DNA from 3 places in the Shewanella sp. 0m-8 genome. Region 1 is predicted to be linked to each of the others. Evidence: predicted binding sites of a transcription regulator. Region 1 holds the regulator's gene; each other region holds the start of a gene.
The links. Region 1 encodes LexA, which represses DNA repair genes until DNA is damaged. Its sites were predicted from a motif close to TACTGTATNNNNATACAGTA; they were not measured.
Positions count from the first base shown of each region.

Region 2: a site for LexA is predicted at 5,090-5,109, ahead of ACVBIO_RS00100 (YebG family protein). Genes of this name have one in related genera too.
Region 3: a site for LexA is predicted at 5,744-5,763, ahead of ACVBIO_RS20630 (LexA family protein). Genes of this name have one in related genera too.

Region 1 is NZ_JBRIMB010000005.1:120,574-128,897, reverse strand. Features, by position in the region: gene ACVBIO_RS04130 (endonuclease) at 1-859, shown strand, start outside; gene ushA (bifunctional UDP-sugar hydrolase/5'-nucleotidase UshA) at 1,027-2,760, shown strand; gene ACVBIO_RS04120 (class I SAM-dependent DNA methyltransferase) at 3,424-4,008, opposite strand; gene ACVBIO_RS04115 (cupin domain-containing protein) at 4,148-4,498, opposite strand; gene lexA (transcriptional repressor LexA) at 5,410-6,030, shown strand; gene ACVBIO_RS04105 (cell division inhibitor SulA) at 6,027-6,551, shown strand; gene coxB (cytochrome c oxidase subunit II) at 7,029-8,324, shown strand, end outside.
Region 2 is NZ_JBRIMB010000001.1:18,852-27,175, reverse strand. Features, by position in the region: gene pepN (aminopeptidase N) at 1-1,167, opposite strand, end outside; gene prc (carboxy terminal-processing peptidase) at 1,241-3,286, opposite strand; gene proQ (RNA chaperone ProQ) at 3,320-3,958, opposite strand; gene ACVBIO_RS00105 (GAF domain-containing protein) at 4,244-4,702, opposite strand; gene ACVBIO_RS00100 (YebG family protein) at 4,788-5,078, opposite strand; gene ACVBIO_RS00095 (paraquat-inducible protein A) at 5,266-5,898, shown strand; gene ACVBIO_RS00090 (paraquat-inducible protein A) at 5,885-6,526, shown strand; gene ACVBIO_RS00085 (MlaD family protein) at 6,504-8,324, shown strand, end outside.
Region 3 is NZ_JBRIMB010000071.1:3,588-11,911, reverse strand. Features, by position in the region: gene codB (cytosine permease) at 1-838, opposite strand, end outside; gene ACVBIO_RS20645 (DHA2 family efflux MFS transporter permease subunit) at 1,329-2,873, opposite strand; gene ACVBIO_RS20640 (HlyD family secretion protein) at 2,875-3,918, opposite strand; gene ACVBIO_RS20635 (Y-family DNA polymerase) at 4,066-5,319, opposite strand; gene ACVBIO_RS20630 (LexA family protein) at 5,322-5,729, opposite strand; gene ACVBIO_RS20625 (hypothetical protein) at 6,740-7,768, shown strand; gene ACVBIO_RS20620 (inorganic diphosphatase) at 7,838-8,324, shown strand, end outside.

The DNA of each region.
Region 1 (8,324 bases):
GCTAACGACTACTGCCGAGGATAGCGAACCGCTCATCGGCACGCTTTGTACTCTGTATGCATGGAACAAGTTAGATGCTGTTGATACCTACGAGCAGAACCGTAACAACCAGGTATACAAATACCAGGGCAACCGTAACCCCTTCATTGACCGCCCTGAGTTAGTGCAGCAAGTGTATGGTGCAACCTGTGGTGACGATCCAAACCCAGGTTTGGTAGTCGAAGGTGATATTGTTACTCCTGAGAGTGTCACTGAAGGGTCTGCATACACCATAGATGCCTCTGCAATCAACGCTGGCGAAGGTGTTACTCTTACTTACAAGTGGGAGCAGATTGTTGATGAAGAGAAGACGGTTGTTGGCGACATGGCTATATTGTCTCTGACTGCGCCAATGATTAAAGCCGACGAGACTTTGAACTTTACGGTGACCATCAGCGACGGCACGTTGGAAACAACCAAAGCTGTTAGCCTGATCGTGACTAACGTGCCTCTAACTTTAGATGTGACGTTTGCAGGCAACACGCAGCTGACTGAAGGTGATAAAACTTCCATCACAGCGACGGTTACAGATGCTCCAGAAGGGACTAGCTATAGCTGGAAGCAGGTATCTGGAAACACGGCTGTGTTTACCGCTTCAGGTCTGACACTTGATGTGACTTCACCTAGCGTCGATATTGATCAAATGCTTGTGTTCGAGCTTACGGCAACGGTTGACGAAGAAAGCTTCAGTCAGTCTGTTAGCATTGAGGTGAAAAACACCGAAGAACCTGGTTGGACTAAGCCTGATGGGGCGGGTAGTTTAGGTGGTTTTATTACTTTGCTGCTACCGCTAATGTGGTGGCGTCGCCGCCAAGGCTAATCATCAGTTAAGCCTATAAAAAGCAGCACCGGGATCGCTCTGGGTGCTGCTTTTTTTAACTGTACAGACGTTGTCTACATCTCGCCTTGTGCGCGTTGCTCTCAGAATGAGAAATCAGCTATTAGGGCAAATGACAACGCTTATCTGAATAATATTGAAGGATTATTATGAATACTTCACTCCGTCCTTCTAGCCTACTTCTTACCGGATCAGCTATCGCTCTAACGTTAACATTGAGCGGCTGTGGTAAGGAAAAGGTGGAAGAGGCGCCTAAGACGACAGCATCTATCGCCTGTCAAGCCGCTGGTGATGACTGTAAGCGCTTCACCTTGCTCCATACCAATGATCACCACGGCCGTTTTTGGCAAGGCTCTAGAGGTGAGTATGGTATGGCCGCGCGAAAAACCATTCTCGACCAAATTCGTAAAGAGGTCACCGAGCAAGGTGGGGAAACGTTACTGCTCTCAGGTGGCGATATTAACACTGGCGTACCTGAGTCTGATCTTCAAGACGCCGAGCCAGATTTTATCGGCATGAACCACCTTGGATATGACGCCATGGCCGTGGGTAACCATGAGTTTGATAATCCATCGACGGTGATGGATAAGCAGAGAGGCTGGTCAAAGTTCCCGTGGTTATCGGCCAACATCTATCGCCAAGTCGATGGTGAATGGCAACGCTACTTCGAACCCTACAAGCTATTCGAGGTTCAAGGCTTGAAGCTAGCCGTAGTCGGCCTGACTACCGAGCATACCGCTGAGATAGGTAATCCAGAATTCGTTGAAGATCTAAAATTCACTTCAGCACAAGCTGAGGCAAAAAATATTTTGGCAGAGCTTGAGCAGAAGCATCAACCGGATCTTGTTTTTGGTCTCACCCATATGGGTCACTATGAAAATGGTAAACATGGAAGTAACGCGCCCGGTGATGTTGCTCTTGCCAAAAGCCTAAAGCCTGGCCAGATCCAAGCAATCATTGGCGGACATTCACAGTTGCCTGTGTGTATGGAAGGGGACACTGGTGAGTACGTAGAAGATTATGGTCGAGATGAGCCTTGTAGGCCTGATCGTCAAAATGGCACTTGGATCATGCAAGCCTACGAGTGGGGAAAGTTCGTTGGTCGCGCCGATTTTGAATACTATGGTGGTAAGCTACACTTGGCAAACTACGAGTTAGTACCAGTGAATACAGAAACCAAGTTTGGTTCCTACTATCCGCCTCATATGCTAACGCCTAAGGATAAGGAAACCCTCGAACTGCTTCGGCCCTATCAGCGTAAGGGGCAGCTGAAGTTGAGAGAACAGATTGGTGTTGCAAAGGCGGACTTCATTGGTAAGCGTAAGATTGTTCGTTACCAAGCTACGCCTCTGGGGGTGATGATTGCGCACGCTCAAACTCAGCTTCCTATCCCCGCAGATTTTGGGATCATAAACTCAGGTGGTATTCGAGCCACCATAAAGAAAGGGCCCATTCGCTATCGTGATGTGCTTAAGGTGCAGCCTTTTTCCAACAGCGTGACTGTAACCGAGATGAATGGAGCCGAACTAAAGAAGTATTTGTCTAGGGTTGCGCTTAAGACTCGAGGCTCTGGAGGCTTTGCCCATTTTAGCGGTATCAAGATGACCGTTGACTGTAAAGCTAAAGATGTCGATATCAGAACTGTTGGTGATAAGCCCTTCAAGCTAACAGATAAATATCGATTTACCCTCCCTAGCTATAACGCTGCGGGCGGTAATAAGTATCCCAAGTTAAAGGAAAAGGCGAGAGATACCGGCTTTATTGATGCAGATATGCTTTATCAATTCATCAAAAAGCATGACACGCTCGATCCTGCCAATTATGACAGAGCGAAAGATGTTCGCTATATCAACTCCAGAAGTTCTGATGGCTGCGGCGGTTAATCTTAGCAGTTAATAAGGTTAATCAGCTGGCACCTTAGATCTCAAAACAGAGCCCAACCTTTGATTGGGCTCTGTTTTTTTAAGGTATGTGTTCGGCAAACTACACCTAGCCTTTTTGTACATACCAAGGTCGTCAGCAAGTATAAAGTAGAGCAAATGCCTTGTTGCTTACCACTCCCTTCTTCTCGTTCGAGCTTTGGTAGCTGTCAGGTAAAAGTGCAAGGAAATAAAGTTGAACCAACAGCGGGCGCAAGAGGCTCAATTGCGCGGACTTATTTGTCTATGGAACAAACGCACCCGAGATACTAAATGAGTAGGCAGCAAAGTCAGCTAATGAACGCTTGAGATAAAGAGGTACCTTCAGGCGCTACCCAATAACGAGTTTCACATCGCTGGGATTTATTTCATTTGAAACTGGATCCCACACAAAAATGTGGGATCCAGTTTCAAGTGAAATTCCCCCTAATATGAAATCAATAAGTTAAGAGCCGAAATCCAGATAGGCATATCGGCTTGATCCGGGATAATGTGAAATTTACCCCCAGAAATCCAGCCAAAATGAAACTCTCAATTTCAGCGAATTAAAGGCCTCATTTAGAGGTAGTGCGGATCCGCATACAGGGTGGTATGGGTGCTGGAGGCTAGATACCCCCGGCTACCCGATTATGCATTTTTTGCTATTCCCATTATAACTTTCATAGTGCCTTTTTCACTTGTTAGAGAAAACGCCTCTGAAGCACGAACAACAGAAAGGCCTACCTTTGAATATGCATCAGTAATTATTTCATTGGTAAAGCCGAAATCATCTTCTCCATTGCTTCGCTTCCAATCCCATTGGATAAAAGTACCGCCTTCTTTTAGAAGAAGCTTAAGATCAGATAACGTTTTCTCGTAATCTGGCACAAAAGCACAAACGGATGACGCAACAATTAAATCAAAACCTGACTCAAAAATAGGATTGTTATTGATCGAGTTTCTTGAAATTTCGCATGATAGTGAGTTTACATTATGAATATTTTTATTCTTTAAAACTTTAATCATCTTTGGTGAGGAATCAATTGCAACAACTGAAGATGCAACATGAGCTATTTTTTCAGTTAGTTGGCCAGTTCCACACCCAAAGTCTAAAACATTTAAACCATCTAAACTTATGAATTTACACAGCGAATCAAAGGCCTTATTAGAATACTCGATTACATCTGAATTTGAATCCCAGCCATCTGCGTAATCATCCCAACTATCACTCATTATATTTTCCTATACTCGAAACGGTTCACGACTGCATAACACCCTGCTAATAAGTGAACCATGTGCTGGCGGGCGATTTGTTCAGCAAATGGCATGACAGCCTTGGTGAGTCTGGATTTAGCTGCTTGTTATAAGCACACTACTCAATACTCATCTGTATGATTAACAACTCTATGTTTTCGTTTGAATCATTAACCAATCCATGCTCACCAAAAGGAGGGTTTTTAATCATGTCTCCTTTTTTAACTCTATATTCTTGATCTGCAATAGTCATTGTTCCGCTTCCTTCAAGAATGATATACATCTCTTCATTGTTACCGTGTTTGTGATAACCAACAGTAGAATTTGGCGGTATAATTTGCCTATCAATAAAATCACATCCGCTGATAAAATCTGATTTACCCCAAATTTCATACAACTCTACAGCACCTTTTCCATCATGTGCTGAATGCTGAATTTGTTTCTCTGTCTCTAGAAAGTTGCGGATCATCTGAAAACTTCCTTGTGCTTATAACGTCTTAGTATTTGTGCGTTGCGCTGTTTGCAAGGCACAAATCGCTTGTTGGACTTAGTCGATGCTGAATCCAGATTAATTGGTATGCTTTATGCTATAGGAATTTGCTTTTTTTGATGCTGGCTCTGGGCTGTAGAGCAGGTTTTATCAATTGATATCTAGTAGAAGGTAAGTTTTTCATTGAAATTCCGTTGTCATTGTTGTGCTCCTTCGCATTTCTTTAAGTCTAACTGATCCAATGTAGGTTATACACTCGATTGAATATTTTTTAGGCCCCGCGCAGCGGCTTAGTTCAACATTTGTATAGTGTGCATGCGCGTATATTTGGCAAAAAGCGCATGCATATTTAATAAACCTACTATTTAATTTTTGTTGAAGAAAAGCTATTGATTTATCTGCACTCTACAAAAGTATTACTGGATAAACGCGCACAGAAATGAGCAAAGTGAGTATTGATGTTGAATCGAAAGTAATTCGTGATTATTGCTTATCGATTCGTAAAAGTAGGCCAACAGACTCTTCACTGTTCTTTCCTGCTTATTGCCTGTAGCTAATAAAGGGGCATGAACAGTTTAGGCAACGAGGAAGGATTCCTTCCTAGCTGGTTGCACGTAATGGGCATAAATGAGCTAAGACTAATTTATATATTCACTCAAAAATCCCCTTCCCATCGAATTCTCATCCGGAGGCCTTATCTAAATTTATAAGTGCTGATGTCCAGCAAAATATTAGTTAATTTCAGACGCTGTCCAATAACGAATTTCACATCGCTGGATTTATTTCATTTGAAACTGGATCCCACAAAAAACAATATAACTGGTTATTACTTGCACTCAAAAAAATACTGTATATACTAACAGTTACTGTATAGAAAGACAGGGTTAACCATGAGACCACTTACACCGCGCCAAGCTGAAATTTTAGAGCTAATTAAACGTAATATTGCTGATACTGGCATGCCACCTACCCGTGCCGAGATCGCTAGACGTTTAGGTTTTAAGTCAGCCAATGCTGCTGAAGAACATTTAAAAGCCTTAGCTAAAAAAGGCTGCATTGAAATTATGCCGGGCACGTCTCGCGGTATTAAGTTAACCCAAGAAGACACTGAAGATGCAGATTTAGGTTTACCCCTTATCGGCCAAGTTGCTGCAGGTGAACCGATTCTTGCGCAAGAGCATGTCGAGCAACACTATAAAGTCGATCCCGCCATGTTCAAGCCATCAGCAGACTTCTTACTCAGAGTCCGTGGTGACAGTATGAAGAATATTGGCATACTAGAAGGTGATCTACTGGCTGTACACAAAATTCAGCAAGCACGTAACGGCCAAGTGGTTATAGCACGCGTTGAAGATGATGTTACCGTTAAGCGTTTTGAGAAAAAGGGTAACAAAGTTTTCTTACATGCTGAGAACGAAGAGTATTCACCAATTGAAGTGGATCTAGCAAACCAAAGCTTAAGTATTGAAGGTTTAGCCGTTGGTGTGATCCGTAATGGAGACTGGCAATGAACAAACTAATGGGAACGAGTCCTCGTCACCCTGGACTGTGGCAGGATATGCCATCGACCAATATGGTGAGCAGCACGAGTAATGACATCACGACTATGGTGACCCAAACTCAAGGGCGTGATGAGCTGAACCAGATCAGTGCTCAGCTTTCACAATTGAGCCAACAGGGTCGCTGGATTGTACTGATTAGCCCGCCGAATATCGGCTACAAGCAGATGCTAGCAGCTGCAGGTGTAAGAATGGACCGCATTTTACTGGTTCATGCTAAAGATGAAGTGGAAACACTTTGGGCAATGGAAAAAGCCTTAACAAGCGGTACCTCAAGTGCGGTGATTACTTGGACCAACTCTTTAGATGCTCGTGACAATCGACGCCTACAAATCGTTGCCAAAAGCGCTCGCGCTGTCGGCATTGTCATTGAACATTCGATTGATAACACAAATAAGCAACAATCTTGTCGCTCAATCAATATGCAGGATAGTGCTTTTGGTCAAGCCTCCCTGTTTGGTGCTGTTCATTAAGCAGAACATCTCCTCGCTTTCTAATACATGATGACTAGGAGGTGCGTTTTAGTAAGCGCCTTCTAGTACAAACGATTTTCTAAAGCCCTCATTCGAGGGCTTTTTTATTATCAATAATTGAAAAAGTGATCTTGATCAATATTTAAACACCAAGTAGTGTAGGAAGTCATAACAACGATATTTTGTTATATCCGAGCGATTTAGTTGTCGGTCTTTGCTCTGGGATTAGTCCTGAATTTAAAGCTTAGACTGAGATTGGCCTGATATATTTCAGCCGTATGTGCCAACGTGGTTACACCAGCAGTGAATAGCACTGAATACAATAGCCTGTGTCGCGATCCCATTAATTGCGACTCGATAGGCAAGCCACTCGCGCACTTTGAAGTCATCGTTGCTTTTTTGGGAACTGAAGAGTTTACATAGAGCAGAGACTTACTGTGTGACTCTTCTTTGTCTTGTGGACAGAGGAGAAGTCTAGTGAAGCAATTGTTGTATTGTGTGCTGGCGTTGCTATTTTCGCCCGTACTTGTTGCATCAGAAATGCCGCTTAATATGACAGAGGGTGTTACGGATATCAGTGGGCGGGTTTACAACCTCCATATGATTATTCTCTACATCTGCTGTGCTATTGGCATCGTGGTTTTTAGCATCATGATTTACGCTATGATCAACCACCGCAAATCAAAAGGCGCAGTCGCCGCCAACTTTCATGAAAGTACTAAAGTCGAGATCCTTTGGACTGTTGTACCTTTTATTATTCTTATACTTATGGCTATTCCAGCAACCAAGACATTGATTGCTATGGAAGATCCAAGTAATGCTGACCTCACCATCAAGATTACCGGCTCACAATGGAAATGGCATTACAGCTATTTCAACAAAGATGTTGAATTTTTCAGTCTGCTTTCTACCCCCAGAGCGCAAATAGATGGCGAAGAAGCAAAAGGTAAAAACTACCTTTTAGAGGTAGATAAGCCACTGGTACTACCGATTAATCGTAAAGTACGTTTCTTAATGACTTCAGATGATGTTATTCACTCCTGGTGGGTACCCGCATTTGCCGTTAAAAAAGATGCTAATCCAGGATTTATTAATGAAGCCTGGACCCGCATCGACAAACCGGGCACTTATCGTGGCCAATGTGCCGAGCTCTGCGGTAAAGACCATGGCTTTATGCCTATTGTTGTTGAAGCTTTATCAGAAGAAGATTTTGATGCTTGGCTGATTGCACAACAACAAGCCGCCAGCAATGCCGAAGTGGCAGCAAAGGCTGCCCTATCGCAAACGCTAACAATGGAAGAATTAATGGCGCAAGGCGAGCAAGTCTACCTTGCACGCTGCGCTGCCTGCCACCAGCCTAATGGTGCTGGCCTACCTGGCGTATTCCCTTCTCTTATTGGCAGCCCGCTTATTAAAGGGCCTGCTCAGCTGCATATCGATATTGTATTAAATGGTAAATCGGGCACTGCTATGCAGGCGTTTTCTAGCCAGTTAACTGCAACTGAAATTGCTGCCGTAGTGACTTATGAGCGCAATGCCTGGGGCAATAACTCAGGCGACACTGTTCAAGCAGCCGACGTAAGCTCAGATACGACCACGCCAGCAACATCGGTAGATACAACCCCAGCGACTCCAAGTGCAATACCTGCGACCTCACCTGCAACACAAGCTGAGGTTAATCAAGATACAACCTCAGAAACCAAAGCTGATGACGAGGTAACTAAAGAACTAACAACGGCACCATTAGGTGACCTAGCCATGAATGAACTCCTG
Region 2 (8,324 bases), on a different contig from region 1:
CATCATTCTAATAACTTCAGCACCTTTATTGTAAACAGTAACCGTATAAAAGTTATTCATCTCAATCACTGACTCGGGTCTGATAGCGTGTGCCATTGGCCCAGAGTCTTCTGCAAACTGTTGGTTCTTCATTACTTTAATGGCATGAATACGGTTTACCGCGCGAGAACCAAGATCAGAACTAAACTCTTGGTCTCTAAATACGGTTAAGCCCTCTTTCAAGCTTAACTGAAACCAGTCTCTGCAAGTTACCCGGTTACCAGTCCAGTTATGAAAGTACTCATGCCCTACAACAGACTCTATTCCATGGTAATCATCATCAGTCGCAGAAGCTTTATCCGCCAATACAAACTTAGTATTAAATACATTGAGTCCTTTATTTTCCATGGCACCCATATTGAAAAAATCGACCGCCACAATCATGTAAATATCTAAGTCATATTCTAAATTAAAGCGACTTTCGTCCCAAGCCATCGACTTTTTAAGTGATGCCATTGCATGGTGAGCTTTATTTAAATTACCTTTATCAACAAATACCTGCAACTTAACCTCACGATTACTACAGGTAGTAAAGCTGTCTTCCAACAGGTCAAAGTCACCTGCTACTAGCGCAAACAGATAAGCAGGCTTTGGGAAGGGATCATGCCACAGTGCGAAATGCCGACCATCTTCTGTGTCACCTGAATCGACCAAGTTTCCGTTACTCAATAAATAAGGGAAGGCCTGTTTATCTGCTTCAATACGCACAGTATAGATAGCCAATACATCTGGGCGGTCTAAAAAGTACGTTATACGCCTAAACCCTTCAGCCTCACACTGAGTACAGTATGCACCATCCGACATATATAAGCCTTCCAGACTGGTATTTGCCTCAGGATCTAACTTAGTCGTTATTTTTAATTCAAATTCATTAAGCTTGGTATCAACAATCAGCTCACCCGACTGCTGTTGAAAAGCAGTATCTTTCCCATCGACGGTAACACTTAGCAGCTCAATCTCATCACCGACGAGGACTAATGCCTCATTATGTTGTCCGTGACGAACAACCTGACTGGTCGCAATGATCTGTGTTTCTTTTCCTGCAAGTGAAAATGCTAAATCGATATGGCTGATCTTAAATTGTGGTTGTTGATAATCTTTGAGGAATTTTGCTTGGGGCTGTGACATGAATAAACCTCTAATTTATTAATTTTGAATTAAAAAAAACGCGCATAAAGCGCGTTTTTTTATTGAGTCGATTTTACTTTTTTTGATTCTTTGCCAATTTTTCAATATCCGCTAAATCTAGCGTGATAAAGGCTGTTTCATCTAAGAAAGCATCGGCTACTTCGACATCATCAGAAATATCATCCAATGACTTAACTTTTTCTTGGCCTTCTCTTACGAGTCGGTCGTTAGCACGATCAAGTTGTTTCTTGTCGTTTGCTTCTCGTTCAGCTAGACGTTCCGTCTTAACTAAAGAAACCGTTTTATCATCATGGTTTTCTTTAAACTCAGCAATATCTTGGAAAATATAACTAAATTCAACATCAGATTGAATACGATCTTTATGCTTACCGTCCAAGTTCTGAATAAGCTGCGGATAAATTTCACCAAGTGTACCGTATTGTGCTACTGGTACTTTGTCCCATGGTAATGCATTTTCTTCTTCAGCTTCACCATACTCGCCTGGCTCTAAAGCGCTCGGGAATGGAATATCTGGTGTAACACCCTTAAGCTGAGTACTTCCACCGTTGATGCGGTAAAACTTAGCAATCGTGTACTGCACATGCCCGATAGGCTTTTCGTACATATCATAGATACGACCAAGGCTCTTATGTTGCTGCACCGTACCTTTACCAAAGGTAGACTCGCCAACAATAAGTGCACGGTCATAATCTTGAAGTGCTGCAGCAAAAATTTCAGAAGCCGATGCACTGTATCTGTCAACCATCACGGTTAACGGACCATCATAAGTGACTCGTCCATCATTATCGCGATTTTGTGATACTCGACCGTTCGCATCTCGAATTTGAACCACTGGACCCTGTTCAATAAACAAACCTGTTAACAACGTTGCTTCAGTTAATGCACCGCCGCCATTGCCACGAAGGTCAATAATAATACCTTCGACTTTAGCTTCTTTTAATTCGGCAAGTTCTTTAGAAACGTCTTTTGACAAATCCATATAAAAACCGGGTATTTGAATCACACCCACTTTACGATTTGCGTAAGGGCCGTCTGTTGGCTCAATCACTTTAGACGTTGCAGCTCTATCTTCTAAACGAATTTTATCGCGAACAATTGTCAATTCGAACGTTTTCGCGTTGGTGCCGCCTTTCTTTGGTAAAATCTCAAGAACAACCTTACTGCCCTTTGGACCTTTAATCAGTTCGACAACATCATCAAGACGCCAGCCGATGACATCAACGATCTCTTTGCCTTCTTGACCTACACCAATAATTCTATCTTCAGGTGATAATTTTTCGCTTGATGCTGCCGGGCCGCCTGCAACCAGACTCTTGATCACTGTATAGTCATCATCGACTTGAAGCACTGCACCAATGCCTTCTAAGCTCAAATTCATTTCCATTTGGAAACGCTCAGCATTTCGAGGGGAAAGATAGCTTGTATGAGGCTCCACTGTGCGGGCGAATGCATTCATTACGCCTTGGAAGACATCTTCGCTATGGGTTTGGCTTAAACGTTTAATCGCATTGTTATAACGTTTCTCAAGGACTTCGACGATTTCATCCCAATTCTTACCAGTAAGAGAGAGGTTTAATGCATCGTATTTTACACGTTGACGCCAAAGCTCGTTTAACTCAGCTTCGGTTGTTGGCCAGTTTGCATCTTCGCGGTCGTATTCATAAACGTCATTAGCAACGTCAAATGCCATCTCTTCATCAAGCAAAGACAATGCATAAGCAAATCGCTCATAGCGACGCTTTTGAACAAGCTCAAACATCTTATAAGCTTGATTCAAATCACCACTTTTCAACATATCATCAAATTCAGATGAATAGCCTTTGAAACTATCGATATCAGACTGCAACAATACATTCTTGCGATAATCTAATTGCTTTAGATATCGATTAAATACCTGTTCAGAGAAGGCGTCATCCATATCAAAACGATGATAGTGGGAGCGAGTGAATAAACCTGTCACTCGTTTACTGGCAACCTTATGTTGCGGTTCCTGCTTAAGAGCGGGCAACTCGCTGAATTGAATAGTAGGGCTTACGGCCCACGCCGAGAATCCGACAAAAATACCGGCAATGGATACAGCCAGAGAAAGTTTTCGCATCAACAAGTTACTCCTTTAGGTGCTAATAAGCCATTACAGCAGTATATGTTCAGCTCTAACTTTGATGGTTAAACCAGAGTCTAACTGAACTTGAACATCTTCTTTTTTGATGTCCAAAATCACACCAGCTACTGGTGCCTTACCTAATTTGACATTAACACGCTGCTTTGGTTTCAGTTCAGCTAAAACCGCAGGTACTAAATTTTCTGCCACAACAGGCTCTTTTGCAGGTTTGCTGCTTTGAGCTTGCTTAGGACGTTTAGCAACTGGCTTCTTAACAGGCTTCTTAGCCGTTTTTGCAGCTGGGTTAGCACTCTTGGCCTGTGCAACTCTTTTCGCCTTAGCTTTGTCTTGGCTCTCTTTTAGTGTAGCTTGAGCATGATCAATGTGCTCTTGCTCTAATTCACCACAAGCATTACCGTCTAAATCAATACGCTGTACGCCTGCTTTCACGCACTTTAAGTAGCGCCAGCTACTCGTGTATCTTCTTAACGCGATTCTGAGCTGAGTTTTACTGACTTTAGAATCATCAGCTAACCTTTCCGCTAAATCTTGAAACAACCCAATTTTTAATGGCTTAGTTTCACCTTCAGCTATAAAGCATAAAGGAAATGTTTCGTACAAATACGCAAGAATAGCGTTGGTATCGGTCAACTTTTCTGTTGATTCCATCTTTACTTCCACAGTTTAAAAAAGGGACACCACCGTAGAGCTTTATCACTCGTATCAGTTAAGTGTCGTTTATATTTGTCTGATCTGCGCATAAACAACAAATGAAAAATCGTTAACATTTGTTTTTATACCTAAAATCAAACCTACCTTAGCAACAATAATACACAAACTCTAAGCATTCATATCTTGAATGTAAACGTGTTTGTTTTTTTCATTACTCAAACCGCTTATTATAGAGAGGCTTCAAATGATTGCGACCTCCAATTAGCGATAATTGGTCGTAGATTAACCAAATAGGCAAAATTCGAGACTTTTTACCAAAGTTTCGACCCCTTGTTGATCAATTTTACTGAACCTTGATAACGATGGGCTATCAATATCCAGCACACCGATAACAGATCCGTTTTGTCGTAAAGGTACAACCAATTCTGAGTTACTGGCACTATCACATGCAATGTGACCTGCAAACTGGTGAACATCATCAATTCGTTGTGTTGAATTTAATGCCACCGCGGTACCACAGACACCTTTACCGACTGGAATGCGAGAACAAGCTACCTTACCTTGAAACGGCCCTAATACTAATTGATCATTTTTCAATAGATAGAAGCCAACCCAATTAAGATCATCAAGGTTGTCATTGATAAAAGCTGAAAAATTTGCCAATGCTGCAATAGTGTCATCTTCATCTGTAAATAATGCCCGCACCTGACGTTCTAGCGTGCCGTAAAAAGCGTCTTCCATTAATACTATCCAACCGTTATATCTAAAACAAAAAAGCATACTTACAAAATTCTAACAACAAACCTACCTGCATTAACAAGGAGTTTTATTTTTCTGCCTTGTCCTCAGCTTTTTTAGCTGTTTTCTTAACCGATGCTTTTTTCTCTAGTGATCCACCTTTAAGTAACACTTGCAGGTCATCTTTGTTCTCGGCCAAGAAAAAGCTTAACTTTTCAATATTAACCTCCTCCAAACCTAAGTCACTCTTACTTAAAAACGGGATTAGGTTATCAGCGATATCTAGCATCTTATCGTAGGCATCAGCCTCCTTCTTAGATGTAAAAGTCATCTTTTCAACCCCTTCTCTAACAACTACAAATTGAGTTACAACGGCCATATTCAACCTCACACTGTTTTTATATACAGTAAAGAGTCTCATAGATTGAACTTCTTATGCAAGTTTTCTTGAATATCTGATAAACTTATTCGGTTAATGGCTCTGTATTTTCAATCGCATACGTGAAAATACTCACCTTGCGTACTCGATTAACCGTTTATATCGCAAACTTGGATATTAAAAAAAGATGGCTATGGAAGCAGTAGATAATAGTATTACTTTGTGTCAGTCCTGCGACTTAGTCATTAGGAAGCGAGCACTGCCAACTGGCGTACGTGCTATCTGTCCAAGGTGCCACACCCCCCTTTACGATACGCCATACTGTTCTATCAACGGTATGTTAGCCCTGTGTTTAACGGCGGTTTTCTTTTTCGCACCTGCAAATTTATACCCGGTCTTAGAGCTTGAGTTTCTTGGAAGTATTAGGACAACTACAGTCATAGAGGGGGCGCTATCTGTTTACCAGCAAGGTTATTGGTTAGTGGGTATTGCGGTGTTGGTTTCTGCCGTTGTCGCTCCGGGGCTATTGTTATTATCCATTTTGTCTCAAACACTCATTATTAAGTTCGGGCTCAGTTCTGTCATACTGAGGACGACACTCAAACAATTGCTAAAAATTCAAGGAATGCTCACCCAGCTCACCATGCTTGAAATCTATGTCATCAGCTTCCTCGTCGCGGCGTTCAACCTAGCAGATTTTGCCAGTGTCTCTTTTGGTTTTGGTACATTCTGTTTCACCATGTTATTTGTAATGACGTTATTTTTAATGCGCGAGTACGATTTAGAACATATGTGGAGCTTTCTTGATGAACACAAATGACTCAGCAACGCTTGGGAAAGATATCGGCTTAACCTCGTGTCCAACATGTCACAAGGTGACCTGCAGTAAGTCTGCAACATGTAGTCGTTGCGATGCTCCACTTAAGGTTAGAGATTATGACAGTGTCCAAAAAAGTTGGGCGCTGCTAATCACCGCAGCTATTTTGCTGATCCCTGCCAATATTTACCCCATTACAACGCTGACGAATCAGGGACGAGTGACCCAAGACACCATTTTTTCTGGGATCGCTCACCTCGTTAAAACGGACATGATCCCCATCGCAATCATTTTGTTTACTGCGAGTATTTTGGTACCGATCTTAAAAATTGTAGGCTTAACGATTTATTTATCTGCAATCAGTTTCAAACTCCCTATTTCGAAAAAGAAGTTAATGACTGGCTTTCATATTATTGAATGGATTGGTCGATGGTCGATGCTCGACTTATTTGTTATTTCACTTACTGTAGCTGTCGTTAATATGGGACAGTTACTCGACGCTAAGCCGGCTCCAGCAGCAACTGCATTCGCCTTAGTTATTTTACTCACGCAGCTCGCTGCAAAAGTTATAGATACCCGATTACTCTGGGATAGATTGGAAGCAAAAGATGACTCAAGTACAAACGCCTAAAGTCGTAAAGAAAAAGTTATTCTCACCGATTTGGTTATTACCCATTATTGCACTTGCATTAGGCGCGTGGCTTGGGGTGAAGAGCATACGCGAGTCGGGAATTGAAATTACGATTCATTTCCCTAGTGCCACAGGAATGGACATAGGTAAAACCTTAGTCAAGTACCAAGGGCTTACAGTGGGTAAAGTCGTTGATATGAGTATTGATGATGATCTTCAAGGCGTAAACGTCTCAGTTCTCATGGATTATCGTGCCGCACCATTTATCAACCAGGGGACCAAGTTTTGGTTGGTTAAACCTAAAGCAACAATCACCGGCATCGAAGGTCTAGATACCCTTTTTTCTGGTAATTACATTAGTATGTTACCCGGTGGCGGCGACTCAAGATCCTATTTTGAAGCAGAAACAACTGCCCCCGTCATCACACCCGGCGTAGAAGGACTAATTGTCCATATCACTTCTGACAAATTAGGTTCTCTTGATGTGGGTTCTCCTATCTTTTACAGACAGATCCCAGTAGGACAAGTAGTTGGTTATCATCTTGAAAGTGCGGAACAAATTCTAGTAACAGCATTTATTCAACAGCAATATGCTGAGCTAGTTAAAACCGACTCTCAATTTTGGAATGTCTCGGGGATCAGCATCGATGCCTCCTTATCTGGTGTAAAAGTCAGTAGCGAAAGTTTAGCCTCGATACTTGCAGGTGGCATTAGCTTTAGCTCCAATACCTTATCTGAACCCGTGGAAAATAAGCATGAATTCACGTTATATGACAGCCAAGATGACGCCTTAGGCGGATTGCAATTTAACCTACTCGCAAGTGGTACCGACGCCGTATCTCAAAATACCGCCATTGTTTATCGTGGGATCCAGATAGGCCAGGTAACTCATAAAGCATTAAGTGATGATGGCGTTGTGTTATCTGCAAGAATTGATAACGCCTATAAAGAGTTACTCACTGAAAGTGCTGATTTCTGGTTGGAAGGCGCCGATATATCTCTATCCGGTATAAAGCACCCTGAACGTTTAATCACAGGTAGTGTAATTAACTTCATTCCAGGTACAGGAGCTGCAAAACAACAATATACATTGTTAACACAGCAACCTGAGCCCACAAATACTGGTAAACTGCTCCTCACGCTGCACGCAAAAAGCAACCCAGGTATTAGCGCCGGTGCAGAAATTCGCTATAAGCAGATCAAGATTGGTCACGTACTATCCAGTCAGCTCAATAACACTTTTACTCAAGTAGAATATCAAGCTGAAATAGACGCTGACTTTGCGACGCTTATCAGCGCAAATAGCCACTTTATTGCAGAGTCTGCATTAACCATAGATGCGAGTCTCGATGGTGTTAAAGTCAGTACCCGTGATCTGACGACTTTGACTAGTGGCGCGTTAAGCTTAGTTAGAGGCACAAACAAAGCCTTGGCAAAGAGCGGCGACTCGCTGTATGTTTTTGGCAACAGCAAACAGGCTACGTCTTTTTTCAATAATCAAAAGCTTATAAAAAGAAGACTCTACAATCAAGATGGCGCAGATCTCACTGCTGGCTCTCCTATCTATTACAAGAAAATGCAAATAGGCCAGGTGTCTGGCGTAGAGTGGCAAGCCACAAATAATGACTTTGCAATTGATATCGCTATCGAACGTGACTTTAAAAGTTTACTCACTGATCAAACAATCTTTTGGCGTAACAGTGCAGTATCAATCAATGCCAGTTTAAGTGGCGTTGAGGTCGAAGTCGCGCCATTAATGGGAGCTTTAAAAGGCGGAATAAGCCTTGGCTTGCTTGAA
Region 3 (8,324 bases), on a different contig from region 1:
TAGTGGTCCAAATATTTAAGCCTAAGATGATAATCGCTGGGATCAATAAGCCTTGTGCAATCATCACCTCTGAAATATCGGCTTGGCCTGTTGCCGCCGCGCCTGCAGCGCCAAAGATAAACATCAGTGAGTTACCCACGAAGAAGGCAAACATAGTGACAAACACGGCAGTTTTTGGGTTCTTACCAAAGCGAACAAAATCTGCAGTCAGTGTGCCAGCTGAAATGAACGAGCCAACAACCAAAACCAAGGCGGTATTAAAATCAATTGGATTTTGTGGCTCAACAGCCATTAAACCTTGCATCCCGCCCATGGTATCAACCGCTTGAACAACTGAGAAACCACCAAATAGTGCGATTGCAGGAACTGCTATGGCGGATAAAATCATAATCGCGCCGATACCGAAGTAAACTGTGATGGTCATTAATAGACCCGAGATAATGATAAGCAGATTAGTGTCGATGCCTGTGGCTTTTTGGACTGGGATAGCAAACATAGCAACGCCAACACCAAACCAACCAACTTGAGTGCCACCGAGAAGTAGCGAGGGTAACCAAGAACCTTTTAAACCGAAAGAGTAACGAGCGAGGAGATGAGTCGAAAGACCAGATTGAGCGCCGATGTAACCAAGAAACGAAGTGTAAATACCGAGAATTAAATTACCAATGAGAACTGCGAGAACAAAATCATTAAAGGAGAGGCCAGTGCCGAGTGTTCCTCCTGTCCACATACTTGCTGAAAAAAAGGTTAACCCTAACATCACCATTGTTAGAGAAAGCACCCCTTTACGTGCCGATATCGGTACCGGGGTTAAACTATAATTATTATCGCTTGCCATTTATTGTCCTTGGATTAAATAAAGAAAATACACGGCTTACCTAAAACGAAAAAGCTACGCCAATACAGGGCTACAGCAGTTGCACATCAGGCAAACGGCGCGTAGTTTAGTGATTGTTGACGCAGAGTCAAGCAAATATAGAAGCGAATCTAATAAATAAAAACAAACGTAATCAAGCCGTATAAATAAAGCTAATACTTAGTTGTAGAACGATGTAAAATGAGGCGGATAACAACATTAAATGTTAATGGCAGCCCGCTTGGAGCGGGGGCGTTAACTTATGTCGAAGTTTGTATCAAAAGCTTAAACGTAAAAAGTAGGCTGATATAAATCCATTTATCGAGCGTAAATTAATCATCACCCTAGTGTTATCGAAGTGAAGCCTGGATTCTCGACATTTAAGACTAAATGATAAAAGCTAAGCGTCCTCTGATAGAACGCTTAGCTTATTATTTTAAACTGCCAGCATAGTTAGAAAATGTGAATTGAGTTATGGAGCCGATTCAATTTTGGGCTTAGGTTTAAATAAAGCCAGTAGCGGAATTAAACATAAGTAGGAGACCAGTAAAAAACCGAACGTATACACGAACGCCGTTAATGTTGATTGCTGCTGCAGTATATTCTGCAGTTGGGCTATAAATGACGGGTCAGTGATCGTAGTACCTTGCATCTGCGCCGCGTTCTGTAAAACAGTGTTACTTGGCGAAAGAGCGCCGCCTAACTGGTTCCACTCTTGTTGCTGGATCCGCGAGAAATAGGTATTAACGATAGATATGCCGAAAGAGCCACCAATAGTTCGGCACAAATTAAACACCACAGCACCACTAATCGTTTCTTTCGGTGATAGGGTTGCATAGGCCAGCTGACTTAGCGGTGCAAAAACCAATCCCATTCCCGCACCTTGTATAATACTCGGCAGTAAAATCCAGTAAATATCAATTTCAAGTGAATACTGAGTCATCAAATAGGTGCCAAGGGCATTAAGCGATAGGCCAACTGCGATAAGTAGCCTCGCATCGATTTTGTCCATGTAACGTGCCATTCCTAGCAAAACAATAGCTGATGCTAGGCCCCTTGGTGCCATAGCAAAACCAGTTGTTTCAACCGGATAATTCAATAGCTGTTCCAGCATCATGGGTTGCAGCTGAGTAATGCCAAACATCCCCATTGAGAAACCCGCCATCACAAGGCATGACATAGCAAGGTTACGATCGCGTAACAACCACACTGGCGCGATATCACTCTTAGTAATAAAAGAGCGCGCGACAAAGAAAACTATCGCAATTACGCTAATAATGGTGGCAAACAAGATGGTATTAGACTCAAACCAGGACTCTTGATTCCCTCGGTCGAGCACCATCTGCAACAAACCAATACCAATGGTCATTGCGATGACGATTGGCCAATCAATTTTAGGTTTACCTTTACCACCGAGCTTAACAAATAAGTAAATCAGCGTAAGGCAGACAGCGCCAACGGGGAGGTTCACATAAAAAATCCAGCGCCAATTCATATTCTCGGTAATAACGCCACCCAGTGTCGGCCCTAAAATAGGCCCTAGTAATATCCCGACACTAAACAGTGCCATGGCTTTACCACGTTGGCTTGCGGGATAGATCTGCACCATTATTGACTGAGATAGTGGGATAACCGAAGCCCCAAATGCTCCTTGCATCACCCTAAAGGTGACCATTTCAGCAATGCTATCTGCTTGTCCACAAAGTGCAGAGCTGATCATAAAGCCACTCACTGAAACCAACAGTAGATTACGCACACCAAATTTAAGCGCGAGGAAACTGGCTAGCGGAATAAATATCGCTTCAGCCATAGAATAAGAAGTCAGTACCCAGGTAATTTGATCAGACGTGACCCCCAATGCCCCCATCATATGCGGTAAGGCAACATTGGCGATGGTCATATCAAGCAATACCATGATGGCAGATAGCATTACCGCTAACGTGACGAGTTTGCGGCTGCTTTCACTCAATACCTGACTGTCATCAGTATTAGGCATTGTCTCTGAATTATCGCTCATGTTACTTCTCTTGATGCTTTGGTTGGCTATCAATCGTATCAATGGTTACGTTAGCACTTGCACCCACACGTAGTGGAAAGTCAGGATGCTCACTTTCGTTAGAGAGGCGAATTAACACAGGGAAACGTTGTGGCACTTTAACCCAGTTTCCCGTGGCATTTTCAGGCGGCAACAGCGTAAAGGAAGCGCCACTGGCCGGTGAAATGGCTTCAATTGTGCCGTGATAATCCACCTTAGGGTAAAGGTCTAGGGTGATTGTTGCACTCTGGCCTGCGGTCAATCGTTCAAGTTGGGTTTCTTTAAAATTAGCTTGAACCCAATACGTGTTATCAACAACTAAAGGCACAAGCGCTTGCCCTGGAGATACAACGCTACCAGCATGAGCACTTAATTTACCTAAAATGCCGTTTTTAGGCGCGAAAATATTAGTGTATGAAAGCGATAAACTTGCCTGACTCAGTGCTGCAGCCGCTTTTTTCACTTCTGGCGCAGCATTACCGTGCGCACCTTGAGATTTGATCAGTTGAGCCATGGTTGCCCGCGCGGCGATAACACTCTGTTCAGCTGCCGATAGCTTGGCACGCGAGTCGTCAAGTTGCTGAGCAGGCAACAACTCTTTATCGACTAAGTCTTTAATACGTTTATAGGTTACCTGAGCATCAGATAATTGAGCGACGGCACTTTTAACATTGGCACTCGCAGCCAGTATGGCATCATCGGTTGCCGCATTATTTTGCAGCGCCATTTCATAGGCTGCGCGAGCTTCATCTAGTTTAGCTTGAAAGGGAGCTGGGTCGATCTGCACCAATAAGTCACCTTGACTAATCTTTTGATAATCAGATGCATTAACACTGACGACTTTGCCGCTGACTTGTGGAGCGATGTAGATAATATTGGCATGTACATAAGAGTCATCTGTGCTCGGATAGTTTTTTTGATGTTGAATATAGAAATAACTCAGAGTAACAAGTACTGCGAGCACTACGGCTGCAAGAATAAGATTACGTACTAGATGGGATGGTGCTTGTGTTGAATTTTCGCTCATAATGTTAACCAGTCCGGTTATTCGACAGTCGTCGAGAAGGGGGTGAAGACTCATAACGCTTCAAGGCGTTCATTCGTCTCAACAAATACTAGTCCTAGTTTGTTTCAGTAACAATGTAAGTCGTTAAAAAAATTTAGAAAGTCCCCATCAACATTTAATGATAGGGATGTCTTTCCAGCGGGTGGTATATTGGGGGGTAAGCATCTCTCTGCGCATGCCCCATTTCTGTGATATGCCTTGAGCGGCCAGAAACAGTGCGTCAGTGCCATATTTAGCATTAATGCTATCTAATACCTGCATTCTATTAGGGTTTCTGCTGCTTTCGAACAAGTCCTGCTGCAGGTTGGCCTCACTACACAGATTAATTAGTCCAACGCCGATTTTGTAATAACGAATAGAGGAGTTGAATCTGACGATAGCCGCGCGTGTTGCAGCTTCTATCAATTCACACGTGTCATTCGTTGGATAAGCAAAATGATGCACAAACTTAAAACCGCTAGGCTGCTCATCAAAAGGGGAATTAGAAGCGAAAATTAACATGCTTTGGCAGAGTGAGCCTTGAGCCCTGGCTTTGGCCGCGGCGGTTGATGCATGCTTGCTTAACGCCTGACACAATGATGTTATGTCGGTTATTCGGTTACCAACACTGCGGGTAGAAAAGATCTGTTGCTTGTCAGCTCGTGCTTCATCCCATGTTTTGCACACTTCGCCGTTCAACTCACGGACGGTACGCTCAAGCTCGATACTAAATTGCTTGCTTGCGATACCGACTTTCATCTGTGACAAGGCAAAAGCACTGTGAATATTCATCATCGCAAGTCTGTTAGATATACGTCTGCCAACCCCCCATACATCGTCGGTCTTCATGGTTTTTAAAATGGCAATGCGCTGTTCATCACAGGTAATGGCGCAAACACCTTTATAGCCGGGTATTTTCTTAGCTGCGTGATTGGCGACCTTAGCCAGAGTGAGCGTCGAGCCAATCCCCACACAGACAGGAAGCCGTGTTTCTTTCCAAACGGCGCGCCTTATCTTCATCGCATGCTCAGTTAAACAAGGGATAGCGGGGTAACAGTGCTTAAACGATAAGAATGACTCATCGATACTATAAATATGCTGCTCAGGCGCAAAATGGCCAATCACCTCCATCATGGCAGCAGATAATGAGCCATAAAGCTCATAATTTGAAGATAGCGCGATAACACCTTTTTGCTCACACAGTTTTTGCGCTTCAAAGTAAGGGCCGAACTTGTTAATTCCGGCCTCTTTTGCCAATCTGTTAGCCGCAACAATCATTCCATCGTTATTACTTAGCACTATGATAGGGCGGTTACGCCAGTCAGGTCTAAAAACCTGCTCAGCGCTGCAATAAAAAGAATTCGCATCGACAAGCGCATACATGGTTAGTCGTTCTCTAGAATTGGGCTTTTACGATGGCAGCGAATAGAGCGGATCACCACGCCTTCAACACTAAAAGTGTCGTGCTCGAGGATAGGCGTGCTCATGTGAGATTCATTGGCAGATAACAGCAATCTGTTCACCTTATCAATAATCTTACAAACAAATGAACCGTTAAAATTTGCCACGATAACGTCTTGATTACGCACATCAACATGCCTATCGACTATTAAAATGTCGCCATCGAATATGCCGACCCCCTGCATAGAGTCACCACAAGCATGGCCAATAAAGGTCGAGCTCGGATGCTCAATCAGTAATTCATCAAGACTTAACGGCAGTTGCTTGTAATCGGTGGCAGGGGATTCAAAACCTGTTATGCCTGCACTGGCTGAAATTGGAATTATGTTCATGCTAAAAAATAGTTAACTGTATATTTATACAGTATAGTGGTTTTATGTGATTTTGCGCAATAAGGATGACAACTTTCTGTGAGCAGAATGCAGTTTAAAACAGCCACGCATAATAGTAGTTTAACGGCTTCTTCTTTAAATTCTGGGTATATCGTTATCCACCCATAACATATCTCCTATGCAAAAAGCTTAGGTGAAATTTTTCATAAGACTCGGGGCTGTCTAAGAGGCGAGGGGATTTTAAGTATACCGATGTAAGCTTTTAACAAGTTGCAACCTAAAAATGCAATCAACCATTAAGGGGGTTAGGTGTAATTGTTTATGTTTCATTATCTGATTTTGCTTGTTGGTTTGTTAAGTTTAGCTTTGCTCTATGTAAGATGAATCTACTTTAGGTAAGTAGTTAGAGGCAAGCCTCCCATTATTGAGCCTCTTGCATCACTCTTTTTCAGTTGTTGTTTTTAATTGATAAAACTATATTTAAAAGCACGTAATGCATTGTAGTGAAAGTAATTGATCCCATAATTCATTTATTTAAACCCCTTTATTTGCTAGGTAAAAGCATTCGTTTTTACTTGAAATGATTTTAAAAAGAACCTGAAAAATTGATATACCAACCACGCGCAATCAGCAACAATCTGTCGCTATAAAAAGTAAATAAAATGTAATCATGGCTCTCATACAAAACGTCCATTACTCGAAATGCTAGCTAAAAAAATCTGCCCCCCCCTTTCCGTGATCAAGTAGTTGTCAGATATGCTTAAAACTAGATCTATATCAAAGTTGCTACATGCCCACTGCAAAACCCGAACATATGATTGACGCAGATCAATACTATTGTTTTTGAGGAGGCTAGATTAGCACTAAGTTAGTTACAAATAACTTGTTTTAAATAACGGTTAAGCAACGTTTTTGATTGGTTATTTGAGCAAATTTATTCGTAATAAAGGTTAATGGCACCAAATATGTAACCGCTACTGCTGGATTAACTATTTTTGAGGTTCAAATTTATGAAAACAACACTGGCTTTAACACTGATTCTTTCACTATTTACAGCAAGCACAGTACAAGCTGCAACAGCTTTACCTCATGAGGTCCAGATAAAAAAGCACCCTGAAGCATTAGAGATCGTTGAAGCGAGAGAGATGAAGTTTCTCATCGACCCTGCTAAGGCGGGGCTGACCCCTCAAGAAGGCTTACAAACGATTTGGAATAAAGTTAAAGCATTTGCAAAAAAGGAAAACATTCAGCTTGAAGAGAAAACCTTTGATGCCGATGGACTGACTTTTTCAACCAAAGTGTATTACGACACGCCAAAAGGGGATCTAACCAAGCTTGGATATGTTGTCAGAATCACGACAAAATATTTAGAAGGAAAGCCCTCTTCGTCTGCGTTAACAGTTAAGTTTATCGATAGAGAAAAGCCTGAACTCGTATTTACCGCTATGGAAGATGAAGAGGATGCATCTGTTGAAGAGAATGTAGGTCCTGCTGCTAATCACTTACTCGATACCTACTTAGAAAAATCAGTAAAAGTAGAAGTTGAACTTACCAATTTACCAAAAACGCTAGCTGACTTTGCTCAATATGTTCCACAACTAGAAACCCTAGGTCTTGACCCAAGCATTCCCCTTGAAGGTGTTGGTGCATACAGTGTCAGGATGAAGCCTGGGTTCATGATCCTTCCTGGTTTGCCTTTTCCTGCGGGGATCTCCATGGAAGCATGGCTACCCATTGAGGGGGGAGAGCACGCATTTGTCTATGATTTCTCATTTGGCTACCCTACTGGGGATTACTACGACATGGCTGAAACTCATATTACAGCTGAAAAGTTCATGCAAAAAATGTACGCGCAGATGGATAGCGAAATTGGTTTACCAAAAAATTCAGTTTGGCGCGGCTCAAAAACGACCTACTTGCGCAAAGGCGGATTGAAGCTTAAAAAGTTTACACAGCTTAAAGATGTAGATTTAAGGTCCTACAAAGAGCCAGCTAAGAATCCAGATGGGACAGTGGCATTTAATGACGACCCATCATAATTGCACCAGAAGTATGTAAACAAAACTCTACAATAAAACACTTTTTTTTAATAACTTAGGATAAAGATAATGAAGAGAATACTGTCTTACACATTAGTTGCAGCGGCTGTTTGTTTAACAACAACAGCAATGGCTAGCGTCGCTCCTCATGTTTCAGTACTCCAAGGAGAGAAAAATTTTCTCTCTGGATATAGTGCTCATAACATCGATGGCACCGTCAATGTCGTCGTCGAGATCCCTGCTGGCCAAACTGCAAAATATGAAGTAAATAAGAAAACTGGCATGTTAGAGCTGGAGCAGAAAAACGGTAAACCACGTTATGTAAAATATCTTGGATACCCTGGCAACTACGGTATGATCCCGAGAACTATTTTACCAAAAGATCAAGGTGGTGACGGTGACCCAATGGATGTTTTAGTCTTGGGTCCAGCAGTGCCAATTGGCTCAGTAATTAAAGCACGCCCAATTGCCGTCTTAGATCTAGTGGACGGTGGCGAAAATGATTATAAAATTCTGATGGTTCAAGATGGTAGTCCACTTTCTGTATGTAGTGATG